Regions from separate parts of the uncultured Haliea sp. genome, predicted to be linked through region 3. Evidence: predicted binding sites of a transcription regulator. Region 3 holds the regulator's gene; each other region holds the start of a gene.
What was found. Region 3 encodes sigma-54, which starts transcription at its own class of promoters, with help from an activator protein. Its sites were predicted from a motif close to TGGCACANNNNTTGCNNT; they were not measured.
Positions count from the first base shown of each region.

Region 1 (6,221 bases), on a different contig from region 3:
AAATCAGCACCAGCACATCCATCAGCGCCGTCAATTCGACATATTTGCCCGGCGCGGAAATACCGTCCTCAAAGGTCAGGCCGCCCTCCGCGGTGACTGGCACGTTCATGAAAAAGTTGATGTTGTGGCCGATATCACGCTTGTGCAGGCCATACTCGGGGTGTTCGGCAATCGCCAGCATCCAGCTGTCGCGACAGGAGTGCATGCAGCGTTTCTCAAGGTCGTAGCGCACCGTATTGCTCTCACTGGCGCAGGCGCCGCCCAGGGTGTCGTGACGACCACAGGTGTCCGCGACAATTTCCAGCATGGGACGGTTGCGGCTGGAACGCAGTATGGACCCCGCGCTCAGGTACACATTGCCCTGTTCGCGCAGGGTATCGGTCGCGCTGTAGCGCTCGGCGCTGTCCTCTGCGTTGAAGAACAGGGTATCAGCGGCCTGATTGCCCTCGAGATCCAGAATACGCAGTGTCTGGCCCGCGTTCAGCCGACCCAGGTAATAGTCGCCGGCGGGCACGGTGGTGCGGGAATGCGCCTCATCGGGGCGCCGTACACTTTCAGTCAACATGGTGGACTCCTCAGCCTCCCAGGTGATACAGCAGGTTGTTGTGGAAGCCGCGCCGGTTCTCATCGCAATGATTCAGGCAGATGTCGTCCTCAGCCACCGGAGCCGCCTTGCCCAGTGCGATATGCACGGGGCTACGCGGATAGGACGGCGCGCGATGCAGTGGATGGGGGCAGGCGTGGAGCAGTACCAGCGTGTCCATCTCAAAGCGCAGGGTGACGTGGCTGCCGGCCGCGCTATGCCCCTCCACCCGACGCAGATTCCCGTCCTCGTCGGTGGAAACACGGCTGAACCAGTTGATATTGGCGGCCATATCCGCCGCACCGAGCCCATACTTGGCGAGTTCGACAAGAAACGCATCGTGGCCATTCTGGTGCCAGTCGTTGCGATCGCCCTGGTAATCGCGGCCGCCCCACTGTTGCGCGACATGTTCGGCACGGGAATTGCCGCATACCGTCTCATGCCACCCCAGGGAGTCCTCCACAATGGAGGCAAAAATGCGGCCCATATCCGAATACAGGCAATGCCCCCGGGTGAGCTTGAAGGTGTGCTGGCATTTAAGCGTGTCGGGTGCGTTGTAGCGCTCCTGCAGGTTTTCGGGGTTGTAAAACAGCATCCCCAGATTGGCGTCGCCGCGGCTGTCGGTAAGCCGCATTGCTGTCCCCCTGCGCAGGCGCAGTGACCAGTGGCCACCGGGAGCGATTTCGGTTTCATACTCGCAAGCGTTCATGATGTCATTCCGTTTCTGTTGCCGTGCGCGCCAGGTCGCGATCAATGTCAGACAGGGTGTCCCGGTCAATCTTGCCTACCGGCAAGTCGTAGGTGATGGTCGCGCCATAGGCGTCGGGTGCCTGGGGATCGTGTCGTGTCTTGTCGAATACCCAGAGCCGGGTACCCAGGTAGAAACCCTCCTTGAGATCGTGGGTGACCATGAACACCGTGAGCCGGTACTGGCGCCAGAGGCGCAGCACGAGGTCGTGCATGTCGGCCCGGATACCGGGGTCCAGGGCACCGAACGGCTCGTCGAGAAGGAGAATACCGGGGCGGCCAAGCAGCGCCTGGGCGATGGCGAGACGCTGGCGCATGCCACCGGAGAGCTCGGCGGGATACTGCCCCTGCGCGTGGGACAGACCCACTTCCTCGAGCAGGGCCAGGGCCTCCTCCCGCGCCGCGCGGCGCGCGCTGCCAAACAGTGCGCCGGTAAGATTGCGGCGGGAGAAACCGCGAGCAGCCATCACGTTCTGCAAAACCGTCATATGCGGGAACACGGAGTACTGCTGGAACACGATGCCCCGGTCCGGGCCCGGTTCGCCGGGTACGGGCTTGCCGTGCAGCAGTAACTCACCGCTGCTGACGGGCTCGGTGCCCAGCAGCATGTTCAGGAAGGTGCTTTTACCGCATCCCGAGGTGCCCACCAGGGTGATGAACTCTCCTTCCTCAACCCGCAGGTTGACGCGCTCCAGCACCACTTTGTCACCGTACTTCTTCCACAGATTGCGCGCTTCAATCATCAGTGGGCCCCCTGGTGATGCCACGGAAACAGGCGACGGCTGAGGGCTGCCAGCAGCGCATCAATCACAAACGCCAGCAGGGTGATCCAGGCTACATAGGGCAGGATAACGTCCATCGCCATGTAGCGGCGCACCAGAAAGATGCGATAGCCCAGGCCCTCGGTCGCGGCAATCGCTTCGGCGGCAATGAGAAACAGCCAGCCGGCGCCCAGCGAAAGACGCACTGCGTCGACCAGTCGCGGCATCAGCTGCGGTAACAGCACCCGGCAGATGATCTGACTGGTATTCGCTCCCAGAGTTTGCGCCTTGACCAGCTGCTCCGAGGGTATCTCCTGCGTGCGCCGCTGTATGTCGCGGGCAATGAACGGTGTGATGCCAATGGCGATCAAGGCCACCTTCGACAATTCACCCAGACCAAACACGATGAACAGGACGGGAAGAATCGCCAGCGGGGGAATCAGCGACACCACGGTCAGCAGGGGACTCGCCGTCGCTGCCACCAGCGGCAGGGCACCGGTGAACAATCCCAGTGCAAGGCCGATCACCGCCGCGATCACCACCCCCAGCCCAAGCCGGGTAAGGCTGCTCAGCGTGTCCTCCCAGAGCAGGTAGTCACCGCTGCGCTTGCTCGGCTCGAAGGCCATGCGCTGTATGGCATCGCCGATCTGCGCGAAGCTGGGCAGCAGTTTGTCTGCGGGGTTTTCCGCCAATCGGGCATCCGAAGCCAGCATGTACAGCAGCACCAGTGCCACAAAAGGCAACAGGGTAAGCAGCACGCGCAGCATCGGCGCAGGTGTCTGGTTAATCAGGCGTTTCATGATCAATCCTTGATGGGGTGGAGCACGGGAGAGCAACGCTCCCGTGCCCTGCCGTGGGCCTAGAGTTCGCCGTCCAGGGCCATTTGCATGTAGGTCGGATCAAAACGCAGCTTGATGTTATTGCTATCACCGTAGACGCCCGCGGGTGTCTCCACACCGATGAACGTGGCACCAGGCGCGCCCTCACCCAGCAAGCCGTGTTTGTGCGAGAACTCCGCCACCGTCTGCATGGTGGCCTTCACCTGCTCGCTGTTGGTCAGGGCCAGCGCTTCCGCCGGGGTGTAGAACATTTCGGTGCTGGCCAGTTGCGACTCAAAACCTGCAAGGTCGGTACCGGACAGTTCCGCCAGGAAGGTCTTGGCGGCGGTCGCGCGCTCATCGCCACCGTTCATGTGTGCCATGATTTCGTACCACGCCCCGGTCAGCGCCTTGCCCAGCGCCGGGTAGGCCGCCAGCGTCTCGGTGTTGATGATCAACAGGTCGATCACCTCGCCGGGGATCTGGGAGGAGTCGAATACGAGGTGGCTGTCTGGCATGGCGGCCACTTCACTCAACAGGGGATTCCAGGTCGCGACTGCCGTCACACCGGGTGTCGCATAGACCGCCACCATATCGGCGTCCGAGGTGTTCACCACCTGGACATCGCGCTCGGTAAGACCCACGCTTTCCAGGCCGCGGGCCAGCAGATAGTGGGACACGCTTAGCTCGACCAGATTCACGGTCTGCCCCTTGATGTCCGCCATTGAGTCCTTGCCTTTGAGCACGATACCGTCATTGCCGTTGGAAAAGTCGCCGACGATCAGCGCCGTGCTGTCCACACCGCCCGCCGCCGGAATGGTCAGCGCATCCATGTTCGTCATGGTGCAGGCATCGAACTCGCCCATGCTGTACTGGTTGATGGATTCGATGTAGTCGTTGATCTGCACCACTTCGATATTGATGCCGTATTTGTCGGCCCACTTCTTCACGATGCCCTGTTCGGCACCGTAGGCCCAGGGTACCCAGCCGACGTAGATCGACCAGCAGATCTTGAAGCTGTCGCGGGCCGATGCCGTTGACGACAACATCACAAGGAGCAGGAATAGGGTAAATCGCTTCATGGTGTACCTCTCAGTCGGGTTGGGTCGGTTGATCACAGAGTACCCCCGGCATTTCGCCTTCAGTTCTCCCGGGCTTTTATCCCGCCGTGTAACCCTTCACCGAAAGGTCGAGTGCTCTCGGACCAGTCACCACCGGTACAGTGGTCGGAACCCTAGCGCTCTATTGGTTTTCATGTCACGTCATGTCAGGAGTACGGACAGGTAAGGCAAAGCAGGAACCATGCCAGAACCGTCAATCCCGCCGACAGCGGCCACACTGCGACCCTGAGCGCGGTACGCTGCACCGGAAAATGCACCAAATGCATGCCCTGCGCCATTCTGGTGCATCGCGCCAGGGCGCCCGGGCTGGCGGACGGAGTGACCCCGAACGCCGCTCGCCGCCACCGCCGCGACCTGCACCAAAAAGGACGCGGGATGCACACCTCGCGGTGCATCGCCCCGCGACACACCCGAGTCAATCTTTACCGATCCGGTATTTTTTATTATTTTTCAATAGGTTGTGATTATACATACATCTTGGCATGGAAGTTGCTCCTCGGTATAGAGCACGCTATCCAGGATCAGATCATGCAATTACGCACCTTTAAAACCCTGTGGGGCCACACAGGCAGCATCGACCAGGGCGCCCTGCTCGCCCGCACTGCAGGGTGTGCCGGCTTAGAGGCGCCGGCAATACACAGCGCGCCCGGGCACCTCGAGCAACTCGCCAGTGCGCTGCAGACACATGAGCTGGAGTGGATCCAGGAAATCTGCACCGCGGGCTCCTACGTTCCCCGGCGAGACGCCAGCGTCAGCGAACACCTCGAGGACCTGGAGGCACAGATTGTGCTGGGCAAACCTCTCGCGCCACGCTTTATCAACGTGATGGGCGGCTGCGATGCCTGGCCCGTTCAGGACAGCGTGGACTTCTTCAGGGCGGCCATGGATATCGCCGACCGGCACGATGTGCTCTGCTCCTTCGAGACACACCGTGGACGCAGCTTCTATTGCCCCTGGAACACTGTGGCGATTCTGCAGGCGCTGCCGGCACTGAAAATCACCTGTGACTTCAGCCATTGGGTGGTCGTCTGCGAACGCCTGATGGACAGTGAGTGGGACGCCGTCACCCTGGCCGCGCAACACGCACACCACATTCACGGGCGCATCGGTTATGACCAGGGGCCCCAGGTGCCCCACCCCGGCGCACCCGAGTATGCCGACGCACTGGCCAGTCACCAGCGCTGCTGGGAGGCCATCTGGCAGGCGCAGCAGGCGCGGGGCTACAGCGAAACAACACTGACGCCGGAATTCGGGCCCGATGGCTATCTGCACCACCTGCCGTTTACCAACGCCCCCATCGCAGACCTCTGGGAACTCAACCGCTGGATTGGCGCCGAGGAGCAAAGGCACTTCGCGCGCTGGTCGCATGCCAACGCCACCAAGGAGGCCCGTCATGCGTGACGCTCTCAAACTGCGCGACCCCGCGGGCGCGCACTACACGCTGCTGGTGCTCGCCTATATTGCACTGACCTATACAGGCGGCTGGGCGGCGCTGTTCCAGCCCAGTGCGGCGGTCAACGCGCTGGGCGTTGTCGTGCTGGCACACAGCATGCTGATCGCCGCCTACCTGCTGCACGATTGCGGACACAACGCGGTGTTCATGTCGGCGAAGACCAACGCGGCACTGGGCAAGGTTCTCAACTGGATAACCGGCAGCTGCTACGGGCGCTTTGAGGATATCCGCTACAAGCACATGCGCCACCATGTCGACAACTACGACCCCGTGGTGTGGGACTACCGCAGCTTCCTGAAACGCCACCCCGGCCTCGCGAGGCTGGTGCATGCCGCGGAATGGGCCTACATACCCGCCGTTGAAATCATGATGCACACCATGCTGGTCCTCGCACCCTGGGTGATCGAGTCCAAACGCGCTCAACGCGGTCGTGTGCTGCGCGTATTGCTGGTTCGTGGTGCACTGCTCGGGCTGGTACTGTTCATCAGCCCCGTTGCCTTCCTGCTGTACGCGCTGGCGCAGCTGTTGCTGCTCACTGCCCTGCGCTTCATGGATTGCTACCAGCACAACTACGAGGTGATCTTTAATCTCGACGACCCGGATACAGTGTTTCCCCACAAGGGTGATGCCAAGTACGAACAGCGCAACACCTACAGCAACCTCCTGTCACACCGCTTTCCCGCCATCAACCTGCTGGTGCTCAATTTCTGCTATCACAATGCACACCACGAGAAGCCC
Region 1 is NZ_CAXBAE010000007.1:70,596-76,816, reverse strand. It holds gene AACZ17_RS09950 (urea amidolyase associated protein UAAP2) at 1-565, opposite strand, end outside; gene AACZ17_RS09945 (urea amidolyase associated protein UAAP1) at 576-1,292, opposite strand; gene AACZ17_RS09940 (ABC transporter ATP-binding protein) at 1,297-2,073, opposite strand; gene AACZ17_RS09935 (ABC transporter permease subunit) at 2,073-2,891, opposite strand; gene AACZ17_RS09930 (putative urea ABC transporter substrate-binding protein) at 2,951-3,991, opposite strand; guanidine-I (ykkC/yxkD leader) riboswitch at 4,055-4,158, opposite strand; gene AACZ17_RS09925 (sugar phosphate isomerase/epimerase) at 4,559-5,431, shown strand; gene AACZ17_RS09920 (fatty acid desaturase) at 5,424-6,221, shown strand, end outside.
Region 1: the regulator sigma-54 is predicted to act here: its motif matches at 4,200-4,217, upstream of AACZ17_RS09930 (putative urea ABC transporter substrate-binding protein).

Region 2 (6,221 bases), on a different contig from region 3:
GTTCGCCCAGCAACACGCCAGCGCCACAGTCCGGACCGGACTTCCCACAGGTGAGCATCGGCGACAACGTGCGTGCACAACAGCTGCTGCTACAGGCGCGCTTTGGGGGTGCCAATCCCCGGCTGGTGATGGGCTGGTCGATGGGGGGAATGCAGGCACTGCACTGGCACAGGGCCCGCGGCAACGCCGTTGGCAGCGTGCTCGCCGTCTGTGCCACCATCGGCTGTTACCCACACAACCGGGTTTTTCTCGACGGTGTGGCGGCGGCCCTCACGGCGGATGCGGCCTTTGCCGACGGTCACTACCGCACACCGCCGGTCCGCGGCCTTGGCGCATTTGCCACAGTCTATGCCGGCTGGGCCTACAGTCAGGCTTTCTTCAGCAACGCGCGCTACCGCGAATTGGGTTTTGCCGATATCGGGGACGTACTGGACTACTGGAGAGAGGATCACCTGCAGCAGGACGCCAACAACCTGTTGCTGCAACTGCGCACCTGGCAGCAGGCTCCGCTGCCGACGGCTGACGCCGATGATGCGCAGCCGGGCTGCCCCGGCATCCTCATGCCCTGCAGCACTGATCTCTATTTCACGGCCGAGGACGCCGCGCACGATGCGACGGTCCTGGGGATGGAGTGTCGGGTGATCGAATCGGAATTTGGCCATGTCGCCGGTGGCCCTGGGCGCGTGGCCGCCGCAAGCCGCCAGATCTTCGCCGCTGCGGCCGAGCTGCTCGCCGCCAGCGCCTGAGCGCAACGCAAAAAGCGGCCATAAAAAAGGGGGCCCGAAGGCCCCCAAACACGCATTGCATCAATGCGCCCGCAAGCTGTTGCTCACTTCTGTGCCACAAACTCCGGATAGGCTTCCATACCACATTCGGAGAGGTCGACACCTTCGTACTCTTCCTCTTCGCTGACACGCACACCCATGACCGCCTTGAGGATGGCCCAGGTGATCAGGCTGGCGCCGAAGACCCAGACAAAGATCACCAGGGTGCCGACGAGCTGACCCATGAAGGTGGCATCGGGGTCAGACAGCAGGACCGCGAAGATACCCCAGATACCGACGACGCCGTGCACGGAGATGGCGCCGACCGGATCGTCGATTTTCACTTTGTCCATGGCAACGATGCTGAACACAACGATCACACCACCAATCGCACCGATGATCATCGCCAGCATCGGCGTGGGATCTGCGGGCTCAGCCGTAATCGCTACCAGGCCAGCCAGCGCACCGTTCAAGGCCATGGTCAGGTCGGCTTTACCGAAGATCAGGCGTGACAGCAGCAGGGCCGCAATCAGACCACCGGCAGCCGCAGCGTTGGTGTTCAGGAACACGTTGGCCACTTCGTTGGCCACGGCAATGCCACCCAGCTTGAGCGTGGAGCCGCCGTTGAAGCCGAACCAGCCCATCCAGAGGATGAAGGTACCCAGCGTGGCCAGCGGCATGTTGGCGCCCGGAATGGCCTTGACGGAACCGTCAGCAGCGTATTTACCCTTGCGCGGACCGAGCAGCAGAACACCCGCAAGCGCCGCAGCCGCACCAGCAAGGTGCACGATACCGGAGCCGGCGTAGTCGCTGTAGGACAGCTCACCGATGAACGGAACCGCCTTGCCACCCCAGGTCCAGCCGCCCTCGATGGGGTAGATGAAGCCGGTCATGACAACGGCAAAGGCCAGGAACGCCCACAGTTTCATGCGTTCGGCAACTGCACCGGACACAATCGACATGGCCGTGGCGACAAACACCACCTGGAAGAAGAAGTCGGATGCGCCGGAGTACACCGAGTCGCCACCGAAACCGGCTTCCGCGGAGTCCGCCAGCACCGCTGCCACCGCCGCATCATCCATCTGCGCCACGGTGGTCACACCGGACAGGAAGAAGCCGCCGTCGTACATGAACTGGTAACCGCAGATCAGGTACATGGTGCACGCAATGGCGTACAGGGCCACGTTCTTGGTCAGGATTTCCGTCGTGTTCTTGGCGCGCACCAGGCCCGCCTCCAACATCGCGAAGCCGGCCGCCATCCACATCACGAGGGCGCCGCACACCAGGAAATAAAAGGTGTCCATCGCGTACTGTAATTCAAATATCTGGTTTTCCATGGGAATCACTCTCGTAGTTAGTCTCGGTGGATTTAGATGGCGTCTTCGCCGGTCTCGCCGGTACGAATACGAATCACCTGCTCCAGCGTGGACACGAACACCTTGCCGTCACCGATCTTGCCGGTGTTGGCGGCCCGGGTGATGGCTTCGATGGTCTTGTCAGCCAGCCCTTCGGCAACAGCCACTTCAATCTTCACCTTGGGCAGGAAGTCCACGACATACTCCGCACCCCGGTACAACTCGGTGTGCCCCTTCTGGCGCCCGAAGCCCTTCACCTCGGTGACGGTGATGCCCTGCACACCGATCTCGGAAAGTGCCTCGCGCACGTCGTCCAGTTTGAATGGCTTGACGATAGCCGTTATTAATTTCATGTCAGTCTCCAGGTATCAGCAGGGCGCCCCGCAGGGCGCCGTAGGTTTCAGTCCCGAAACGCTTAGAGGCTCTTCGAGATGGAGAACACGATGCGATCATCCGCAGCGTCCACATCGTCAAGATCCGTTCCGATCAGGGCCAGCGCGAAGTCCAGCTCCATGGCGCTGTAACCGAAGGTCACGCCGTAATCCGTGTAGCTGTCGGCGCCATCTTCCCAGTAGTCGTCCTGGTCGGTGTCGGTGAAGCCGATGTTGAAGTCGACGGTGAGAACGTCGGTCAGGCTCAGGGAGTAGCCGGCGGAGTAGTACATGTACTCGGGGCCGCCGTCACCAAACTCGTCTGAGTACACAAAGCCAACGCTGAAGTCGGCGTAGCTCAGGCCCAGGGCGTATTCGATGTAGTCGAGGGAAGACTCACCCTCGTAATCGAAGTAGAAGAAGCCCACGTCGTAGCCGAAGCCGCCGTCGGTTTCACCGGCGTAGCCGAAGTAATAATCCATCTCGGTGGTAGCACCACCGAAGGCGACGTTGGAGGCCCAGATGCCGGCGTACAGGCCGGAATCACCCGACCAGTCGAAGCCGCCCTGGATGGCGCCTTTCTCGTCAGTCTGCGAGATACCGCGGAACACGTAATCCGTGGCGAGGGTCACGTTGCCGGAGATCTCTGCCTGGGCAGAAACAGCGCCTGCGAACAGGACGGCGGCGACAGAAGCGGGAAGCAGTTTTTTGTGCAGCATGTGTGGTTCTCCTTGGTTTGGCAGTCAAAAAAAATCTGTGCCAGGCACGGAACTTTTTTGCTCTGCATAATTCGCGTTTGCACCCCGGTCTTTGCAGGTGCTGTGCCAACCAGAAAAAAAACCATTATTTACAAAGCGTTAAGGGATTTTGGGGCTCGCTGCACGCGATTTCCGCCAGGGGTCAACGGCAGCGACGCGCACCATTAGGATGCACCGCACCCTATTGGTGCACCAAGATGATCTGTGCGCCGTTTTGCAATTCCTCTACACTGCGACCTGTCCTGTCTGGCAGAGGAAATGCGCATTATGGCCCTGAAACCACCGCCGATCAGTGAAGTACTGCAGCAGATGTCGGCCCTGGTCGGCAGTCCGGGCCTGCGCGCGGAAGTCGACAGGGGCGCGCGCGCCCTGGCGCAGTCCGCATTGGGCAAACTGGACGTTGTCAGCCGCGAGGAGTTTGACGCGCAGGCCGCGATACTGGCCCGCACCCGGGCCAGGGTCGCCGAGTTGGAAGCTGAACTGGAGGCCCTGACGCGAGAGTTCGAGTCGCTGAAACCCCAAACCTGACCTCTCCACTCACCGGAGAGGCTCTGTGCTCAAGGATGAGCCATGGAACTGTCTGTTGTTTACAGCCGCGCTGCAGTAGGCATTGAAGCCCCCCTGGTCCAGGTGGAAACCCACCTGGGCAACGGGCTGCCGGCTTTCCAGATTGTCGGACTACCGGAAACCGCTGTCCGGGAGAGCCGCGACCGGGTGCGTTGTGCACTGCAACAAGCCCATTTCGAGTTTCCGGATCGCCGTATTACCGTGAACCTTGCGCCGGCTGACCTGCCCAAGGAGGGTGGGCGCTTCGATCTGCCCATCGCGCTGGGTATTCTTGCGGCTTCCGGGCAGTTGCCAGCGGCTGCTCTGACCGCCCACGAATTTATTGGAGAGCTGGCCCTGACCGGTGCCGTGCGCCCGGTGCCGGGCATCATCCCTGCTGCGCTTGCCTGCAGCGCGGCAGATCGCGCCCTGGTCACCCCGGCGGCGAGTGCTGCGCTGGCCGCCGCCGTCCCCGGGAGCCGTATCATCGCCGCAGAGGACCTGCTCACGCTGTGTGCCCACCTCAACGGCCGCCACAGACTGTCAGTACAGGAACACGAGCCACAGCCGCAACCGGCGATGCCCTACCCCGACCTGGCGGACGTCGCCGGGCAGGCGCTGGCGCGGCGCGCGCTCGAAATAGCGGCCTCTGGCAATCACAATCTGCTCCTGGTGGGGCCACCCGGTACGGGAAAAACCCTGTTGGCGAGCCGTTTACCCGGCCTCCTGCCTCCGCCGGACACGCAGGAGGCCCTAACCTGCGCGGCCCTGCACAGCTTTCACGACAGCACCAGCGTGGAACACCTCTGGCGGCGGCCCTTTCGCCACCCGCACCACAGTGCCAGCGCCGCGGCACTCATTGGCGGCGGCGCGCGACCACGGCCGGGCGAGGCCAGCCTTGCCCATGGCGGTGTTCTGTTTCTCGACGAACTGCCGGAATTCAGCCGCCAGGCGCTGGAAATGCTGCGCGAGCCCCTGGAGGCCGGCGCCGTCACGCTGTCCCGCGCTGCACACAAATTCACCTATCCCGCGCGGTTTCAACTGATCGGGGCAATGAACCCCTGCCCCTGCGGCTACTATGGCGACCCGGAGCACAGCTGCCGCTGCACCAGCGAGCACATCCAGCGCTACCGGCACCGACTGTCAGGTCCACTGCTCGACCGTATCGATCTGCATGTCAGCATGCAACGACTGCCGGCGCGCCTACTGCTGGAAACACAAGCGAAAGGGGAATCGTCAGCCGCCGTGCGGGAACGTGTGCTGGCGGCCCGACAACGGCAGCAGGCACGCCAGGGGTGCAACAACGCCGCGCTGTCGGCACAGGCTCTGGCGACACAGTGCGTGATGCGGCCCGCAGCACGCCAACAGCTCGAGCAAGCGGCCGATGCGCTGCAGCTTTCGGGGCGAGGCCTGCACCGCAGCCTGCGCGTGGCGCAGACACTGGCGGATATGGAGGGTGCCGACTGTATCGACCTGCAGCACGTCACCGAGGCACTCGCCTTCCGCGAGCCCATGCCGTTGCCGTGAGCGGGGCCCTCCTGCCCTGCGCTCGCTCAGGCGCCGCCTGGCGCTGGCCCCATGAATTTACTTTGCACAATACGGAAGCGGTTGCTGACAAACGCCAGATCCGCGAGGCAGGCGTTACCTGCCGGGTTCAGGCCGGTGACATGAAAGTCTGAGTAGGCGGCGGCAAAATTGATCGGCATGCCGGTGAGGTTGCAGGCCACGGACGCGCCCGCAGCGTGATAGGCGTCCACAGCCTCGGCGAGGAATGCCGGGTCCGTCGAGTACACATGGGAGGTGATCGCACCACAGTCGCGGGCATTGCCGGTGGCATCCTGCAGACAGGCGTGCGCATCGGCATTGGCAATGATGAACGACACCGGCCCGAACACCTCTTCCCGGTACCAGTCACGATCCGCCTCGGTGGCAGCAATGACCAGCGGCGTCGCCGTACGTGCGGCCGGGTACCCCGGGTTTGCATAGGGGGCCGAGTCGCGCAGGATGCGCTGCTGCGCTTTGGCCAGCCCGCGATAGCGATCGACATTGGCTTGCACCGCCGGGTCAAACAACGTGCCACAGAGCGTCGCTGCAGCGCGCGGGTCGGCCAACCAGCCGTCCACCGCATCACAGATTGCAGCAGCAACCTCGGCGTGCGGTATGGAGTGACCGGCCACGCGCACCCCCGTGGCCGGTATGTGAATATTCTGCACGCTGGTGCACATCTGGGCCGAGGCCTGGCAGAGGGAGTGGGCGATGGCCCGCGCCGTTGCCGCCAGGTCATCGGTAGACTCCAGCACCACCGAATTGCAGCCCGCGGTTTCCGTGTACACCTGCTTCCCCGGGCAGTTCTGCTCCAGCCAGCTGCCGAAACGCGGACTTCCGGTAAAGTCGATAATGGCGGTGTCCGGATGCTGGATCAGCGGC
Region 2 is NZ_CAXBAE010000007.1:59,111-65,331, reverse strand. It holds gene AACZ17_RS09890 (alpha/beta fold hydrolase) at 1-746, shown strand, start outside; gene AACZ17_RS09885 (ammonium transporter) at 830-2,101, opposite strand; gene glnK (P-II family nitrogen regulator) at 2,134-2,472, opposite strand; gene AACZ17_RS09875 (TorF family putative porin) at 2,535-3,209, opposite strand; gene AACZ17_RS09870 (accessory factor UbiK family protein) at 3,516-3,776, shown strand; gene AACZ17_RS09865 (YifB family Mg chelatase-like AAA ATPase) at 3,819-5,321, shown strand; gene paaN (phenylacetic acid degradation protein PaaN) at 5,348-6,221, opposite strand, start outside.
Region 2: the regulator sigma-54 is predicted to act here: its motif matches at 3,300-3,317, upstream of AACZ17_RS09875 (TorF family putative porin).

Region 3 (6,221 bases):
TTCAGGCACCAGAAGCACAAACAGGATATCCACCGGCAGGTCGTCCGGTGCGTCAAAGTCAATCGGCTCCTCCAGTGTGACCAGGCAGCCGATGGGCTGACTGCAATTGGCGATGCGGCAATGCGGGATGGCAATACCGGCACCCAGACCGGTACTGCCCAGGCGCTCGCGCGCGATGAGCTGGGCGAAGATATCCGCCTCGGCAAGCTCCGGACTGGTGTCGCTGACCACACTGGCCAGCGTTTCAAAGAGCCTTTTTTTACTGCTGCCGGGGGCACGGCAGACCGTGCGCCCCGGCGTCAGCAGTTCAGAAAGAACGTGCATGAAAGTTCCTAACGGGCTCGCGCCTTTTCCTTGTGTTTGATGAGCTGGCGGTCGAGCTTGTCGGCCAGTGCGTCAATCGCTGCATACATGTCCTCTGACTCCGCTGCGGCAAAGATGTCCGCGCCTGAAATGTGCACGTTGGCCTCGGCCTTCTGCACCATTTTTTCCACAATCAGGGTGACTTCGGTATTGGTTATCTGGTCGAAATGTCGCTGCAGGCGCTCGAACTTACTCTCCACATATTCACGCAGCGCATGGGTAACCTCTACGTGGTGTCCGCTGACGTTCAATTGCATACCTGACTCCTTCTTCTCATGAAAGCCGGGCTTGTCGCCCGGAACCGGTGTGCCGCGCTCTGCCGGCGGCAACCTGACCACGTACTGCCGGGCAGTACACTGATAGTCTAGACCAATCTCTTGCGCTCATTGGAGGGCGGGATCATCAACATCTCGCGATATTTCGCCACCGTGCGGCGCGCCACCTGCAGACCCTGCTCCTCCAGCACGGCGGCAATCTTGCTGTCGCTGAGCGGTTTGCGCGGGTTTTCCGCCGCCACCAGCTTGCGAATCAGCGCCTTGATCGCGGTGGAAGAGGCCTCGCCACCTTCAGTGGTGCCCACGTGGCTGGAGAAGAAATATTTCAGTTCGAAAATACCCCTCGGCGTGTGCATGTACTTGCGTGTTGTGGCGCGGGATATGGTCGATTCGTGCATCTCGATGGCGTCCGCAATGTCATGCAGCACCAACGGCTTCATGGCCTCTTCGCCATACTCAAGGAAATTGCGCTGGTGTTCCACGATCTTGCTCGCCACTTTCATCAGTGTTTCGTTGCGGCTGTGCAGGCTTTTCAGGAACCAGCGGGCTTCCTGCAGGTTGTCCTTCAGGAAGGTGTTGTCGGCACTGCTGTCGGCGCGACGTATCAGGCTGGCATAGCTGTCATTGATGCGCAGCTTGGGCGCAATGTCAGGGTTGAGCTCGACCACCCAGCGGCCGTTGCGCTTGCTCACGAAAACATCAGGCACCACATACTCCGTGGTGTCTTCGCCAACGCTCTGCCCCGGGTTTGGATCCAGGGTGCGGATCAGGTCCAGCACCTCTTTCAGCTGGGCTTCGCTGAGGCGCATGCGACGCATGATCTGCTTGTAGTCGCCGCTGCCCAGTTGTGCCATGTGCCGGCTGATCATCAGCCGAGCCTGTTCCACGCAGGGCGTACCCGGGGGAAGCTGTTGCAGCTGCACAAGCAGGCATTCCTGCAGGTCGCGTGTACAGACACCGGCCGGCTCAAACTGCTGCAGGCAGTGCAGCACCGCCACGACCTCGTCGAGGTCGATGTCCAGATCCGGCGTCAGCGACTCATGGATATCCTCGATACTGCTCTGCAGGCGTCCGTTGGCGTCGGTCGCATCGATAATGGCCATGGCGATGATGCGATCAGTGTCCGACAGGCGAGTGAGGTTCAGTTGCCAGAGCAGCTGGTCCTGCAGACTGTCGCGGGCGTTGTTGCGCGCGTCAAAATCGCCGTCAAACCCATCCTCTCCCTGGCTCGCGGGGGCCGAGGAGGAGGGCAGCAGGTCATCCCACTGGGTGTCGACAGGGAGTTCATCGGGGAGGGTGTCGGTTTGCCATTCGTCAGCGCTAGCGGCGACGTCGCGCTCTGCCTGTTCCGGAGTGGCTTCTCCGGTGGACTGGCTGTTCTCGGTCGCCAGCGCGCGGGCTTCAGCCTCGGCGTCGTAGTCGTCCTCGGCAAGTTCCAGCAGTGGGTTACTGTCCAGCGCCTGCTGGATCTCCTGCTGCAAATCCAGGGTGCTCAGCTGCAGCAGCTTGATGGCCTGTTGCAGCTGCGGCGTCATTGTCAGCTGTTGGCCAAGCTTGAGTTGAAGCGACTGTTTCATCAACGTACTGGATTCATCCCGGGTACCGCCGCGGGTTGGCTGTGATGCCAGTGTAGCGCTGGCGCAGGTAGCCGCGCAACAGAATGGCGCGAAATTTGCTTGCGGGATTGTGGAGGCGCGGGGCAGGGGTGAGGCCCTGCGTCAAAGCCTGAAGTGCTCGCCCAGATAGACCTTGCGCACGCGGGGGTTTTCCAGCACTTCCTGGGCATTTCCCTCGGCGATGATATGCCCCTCGCCGACGATGTAGGCACGCTCGCAGATGTCGAGGGTTTCGCGGACGTTGTGGTCTGTGATCAACACGCCTATGCCGCGCTTGCGCAGATGAATGATGATGTCCTTGATATCGGAAACCGAGATCGGGTCCACGCCGGCGAAGGGTTCGTCAAGCAGGATGAAGTCGGGCTCGGTCGCCAGTGCGCGGGCGATTTCCACGCGGCGCCGCTCGCCTCCGGACAGTGCCTGGCCGAGGCTGGTGCGCAGGTGAGTCAGGTGGAACTCCTCCAGCAGCCGGTCGCAGTGTGCCAGTCGCTCGGCCTTGCCCAGGTCGGGCCGCGTTTCGAGAATCGCGAGCAGGTTGTCCTGCACGCTCAGCTTGCGGAAAATGGAGGCCTCCTGGGGCAGGTAGCCAAGCCCGCGGCGCGCCCGGTCGTGCATCGCCAGTGACGTGATATCTTCGCCATTCAGTTCGATGCGCCCGGCGTCTGCCGTGATAATGCCAACCACCATGTAGAAGCAGGTGGTTTTACCTGCCCCGTTGGGGCCCAGCAGACCGACCACCTGCCCACTGGAAATCTCCAGCGAGACGTCGATGACCACCTTGCGACCCCGGTAGGCCTTGGCCAGGTTACTCGCCCTGAGTTGCGCCACGCTGCGCCTCTTGTTCGTCGCCTTCCAGCACCTCGGCGGGGATGACGACCTCGACCCGGCCGCCGTCCTCGCGCCGACCGGCGTCGGCCCTGACCCGCTGCTCCGCCATGAAATAATCGATGGTATTGCCGGTAACAATCGAGCCGTCCTGCTCAATCCGCGCTTCGCGGCTGAGTTTCACCCGCTCCTGGGATTTGAAATACTCGATGCTGAGCGCTGCTGCGTGAATAACCGCCTTGTCGGCCGCCGGCTGCTGCTGCATACGCGCCGGGCTGCCTTCCGCCACGATGCGGTCAGCGGCCTCTCGGCCATGGAAGATGGTGAGCTTGTTGGCCTGGATCTGCAGGCTGCCCTGTTGCAGACGCACGTTTCCCGTGTATTCGGTAAAGCCCTCGCGCTCATCGCGCAAGGCCTGATCAGCACTGATTCGAATTGGCTGCTCGCGGTCGCTGGGCAGCGCCTGTGTGGCGCTGGCCAGCAGCAGGCTGATCACCGCAAGCCCGATGCTGAGTGCACGTGGGCCAATGCGACTCCCCTCAGGAGCCTTCCGGAACATAGATCCCCTCCACGCCGGGCATCAGGCGTATGGTTTGGCGCTTCAGGTCTGCGAACATCCCGTCGGCGGTAAGTACATTGTTGCCCTGGGTCACCCTGACCGGGACCTTGGACCTTGCGGTGCGCTGTTTCAGGTTGAGGGTCATGGCGCTGGTTTCCAGAACACCCCCGGCCTTGTCATCAGTCAGCACCACGTCTTTGCGCAATATCAGTATGCCAGTCCGGTGCTTGAGCCGGCCGCGCGTGGCACTGGCCGACCAGGTCTGGTTGTTGCCGTCATGCGAGTAGAACCTTGGCTGCTCCAGATCTGAGACCTCATCGTCACCCCGATGTTCCACACGCACGGCCTCCATGACATGGGCGAGGTTACCGTCTTCCGCATAGGTCAGGCTGCGCGAGTCTAGCAGATAGGTCTGTACAATATCTGCCTGTTGCGCCACGGGTCTGCGCTCCAGCGGACCACCGCCCGTGATGCCCAGGTAGCACGCCACTACGCCGACCAGCACCGCCGCGAGAAGCCATGGACGCCTGCGTCGCTCCATCAGCGGAACTCTGTGAGCAGGTCGTCCCACTGCCCGCGTGCCTGCAACAGCCACTCGGCGGCTTCCCGCACGGCCCCCGCACCACCCGGGGCGCGGCTGCACCAGTCTGCGGCGGCGCGCACCTCCGGCACGGCATCGGACACGGTCATCCCGATTCCTGCCGCGCAAATCGCACCGAGGTCCGGGAGGTCGTCGCCCATGTAGGCACATTCGCTGAGCGTCAGGCCCAGGTGTTCCCCGAGTTCCTGCAGTGCACTGAGCTTGTCTTCACGGCCCTCGTACAGGTCGGCGATGCCCAACTCTGTGGCCCGCCTGGCGACCATATCTGAACGGCGACCGGTAATGATCGCCACCCGGATGCCACAACGCTGCAGCAGCTTGATACCCAGTCCGTCCTTGATATTGAAGGACTTGAGCTCGCTGCCATCGCTGGCGTAGGTCACCCGGCCGTCACTCAGGACGCCGTCGACATCCAGCGCCAGCAGGCGGATGGCCAGCGCGGCCTGGGGTTCGGTGACCATATCAGGCGATACCCGCGTGTAGCAGGTTCATCAAGTGGACCACGCCCACGATACGCTCTCCGCGTTGCACAACGAGGGAGGTGATCTTGTTTTCTTCCATGATGCGCAGCGCCTCTGCTGCCAGCATGTTGGGCCCGATGGTTTTGGCGCCCCGGGTCATCAGCTCGCTGATCGGGGTGTTGCGCACGTCCACGTCCTCGTCCAGCGCGCGCCTCAGGTCGCCGTCGGTGAAGATCCCGACCAGTGCGTCCTCCGGCCCGGTGACCGTGGTCATTCCCAGCCCCTTGCGACTGATTTCCAGCAGCGCAGCAGACAGTGGCGTGGCGGGTGTGACCCGCGGGATCGCCGCACCGGTGTGCATGATGTCCTCAACCTTCAGCAGCAGCTTTTTACCCAGCGTGCCGCCCGGGTGCGAAAAGGCAAAATCCTCGGCGGTGAAACCGCGGGCCTCCAGTAGCGCGATGGCCAACGCGTCCCCCATGACCAGCGCGGTGGTTGTGCTGGAGGTCGGTGCAAGGTTGAGCGGGCAGGCCTCTGTCTCTACGCCCGTATCCAGGTGGGCGTCAGACGCTTCGGCGAGGGGAGAATCCGGATTGCCGGTCATGCTGATCAGCGGTATGCCGAGCCGCTTCAGTAGCGGCAGCAGCGTGACGACCTCCGGCGAGCGGCCGCTGTTGGAGAGCGCAATCACCGCATCGTCCGCGGTGATCATGCCGATATCCCCGTGGCTCGCTTCCGCTGGATGCACATAAAAGGCAGGTGTACCCGTGCTTGCCAGGGTGGCCGCAATCTTGCTGGCAATGTGCCCGGACTTTCCCATGCCGGTGACGATCACGCGCCCCTTGACGCCGAGCAACAGCGCGCAGGCGCCTGCGAAGCTGGCGTCAATGCGCGCTTCGAGTTCGGCGATGGCATCGCGCTCCATGCGGATCGTGCGTTGCGCGGAAGCGATGTGGGCAGCGGGGTCATGTGCGTGCATGGTGGGCGGCAGGCTCAGCGGGTCCGGTACAGCCAGTAATAGTACAGCCCGTACACCGCCAGTAACAGTAGGCCGAGGCTGCGTCCGATATAGGCATAGCCCTCCGTACCGGATTTATGCCGACTGCGGCTCAGATAGACTGCCGCCGCCAGGAGCAGGGTCATGCCGGCCATGGTGAGATAGTCCCGGTACAGCACCAGAGCATCGAGAATCTGCGTTTCGATCAGGCCCGGAATGGCCATCACCGCGAGCAGGTTGAACAGGTTGGAGCCGATCACGTTGCCCACGGCGATGTCCGCGTGGCCTCGCAGGGCGCTGGCCACCGTCGCCGCGAGTTCCGGCAGGCTGGTGCCGATGGCCACGATGGTCAGGCCGATGACCAGTTCCGAGACCCCCAGCTGTTCGGCGATACCCGTGGCGCCCCACACCAGGAGTCGTGAGCTGGCAACCAGCAGCAGCAAGCCGCCGCCGAACCTCAGCCAGGCAGTCCCCAGGGGGGTGGGTTCGCGGGTCAGTTCAGAGGCCTCCTGCAGTAGCTCGGG
Region 3 is NZ_CAXBAE010000001.1:478,838-485,058, reverse strand. It holds gene ptsN (PTS IIA-like nitrogen regulatory protein PtsN) at 1-324, opposite strand, end outside; gene raiA (ribosome-associated translation inhibitor RaiA) at 333-620, opposite strand; gene AACZ17_RS02250 (RNA polymerase factor sigma-54) at 728-2,215, opposite strand; gene lptB (LPS export ABC transporter ATP-binding protein) at 2,357-3,082, opposite strand; gene lptA (lipopolysaccharide transport periplasmic protein LptA) at 3,060-3,638, opposite strand; gene lptC (LPS export ABC transporter periplasmic protein LptC) at 3,619-4,179, opposite strand; gene AACZ17_RS02230 (HAD hydrolase family protein) at 4,179-4,700, opposite strand; gene AACZ17_RS02225 (KpsF/GutQ family sugar-phosphate isomerase) at 4,702-5,679, opposite strand; gene AACZ17_RS02220 (calcium/sodium antiporter) at 5,694-6,221, opposite strand, start outside.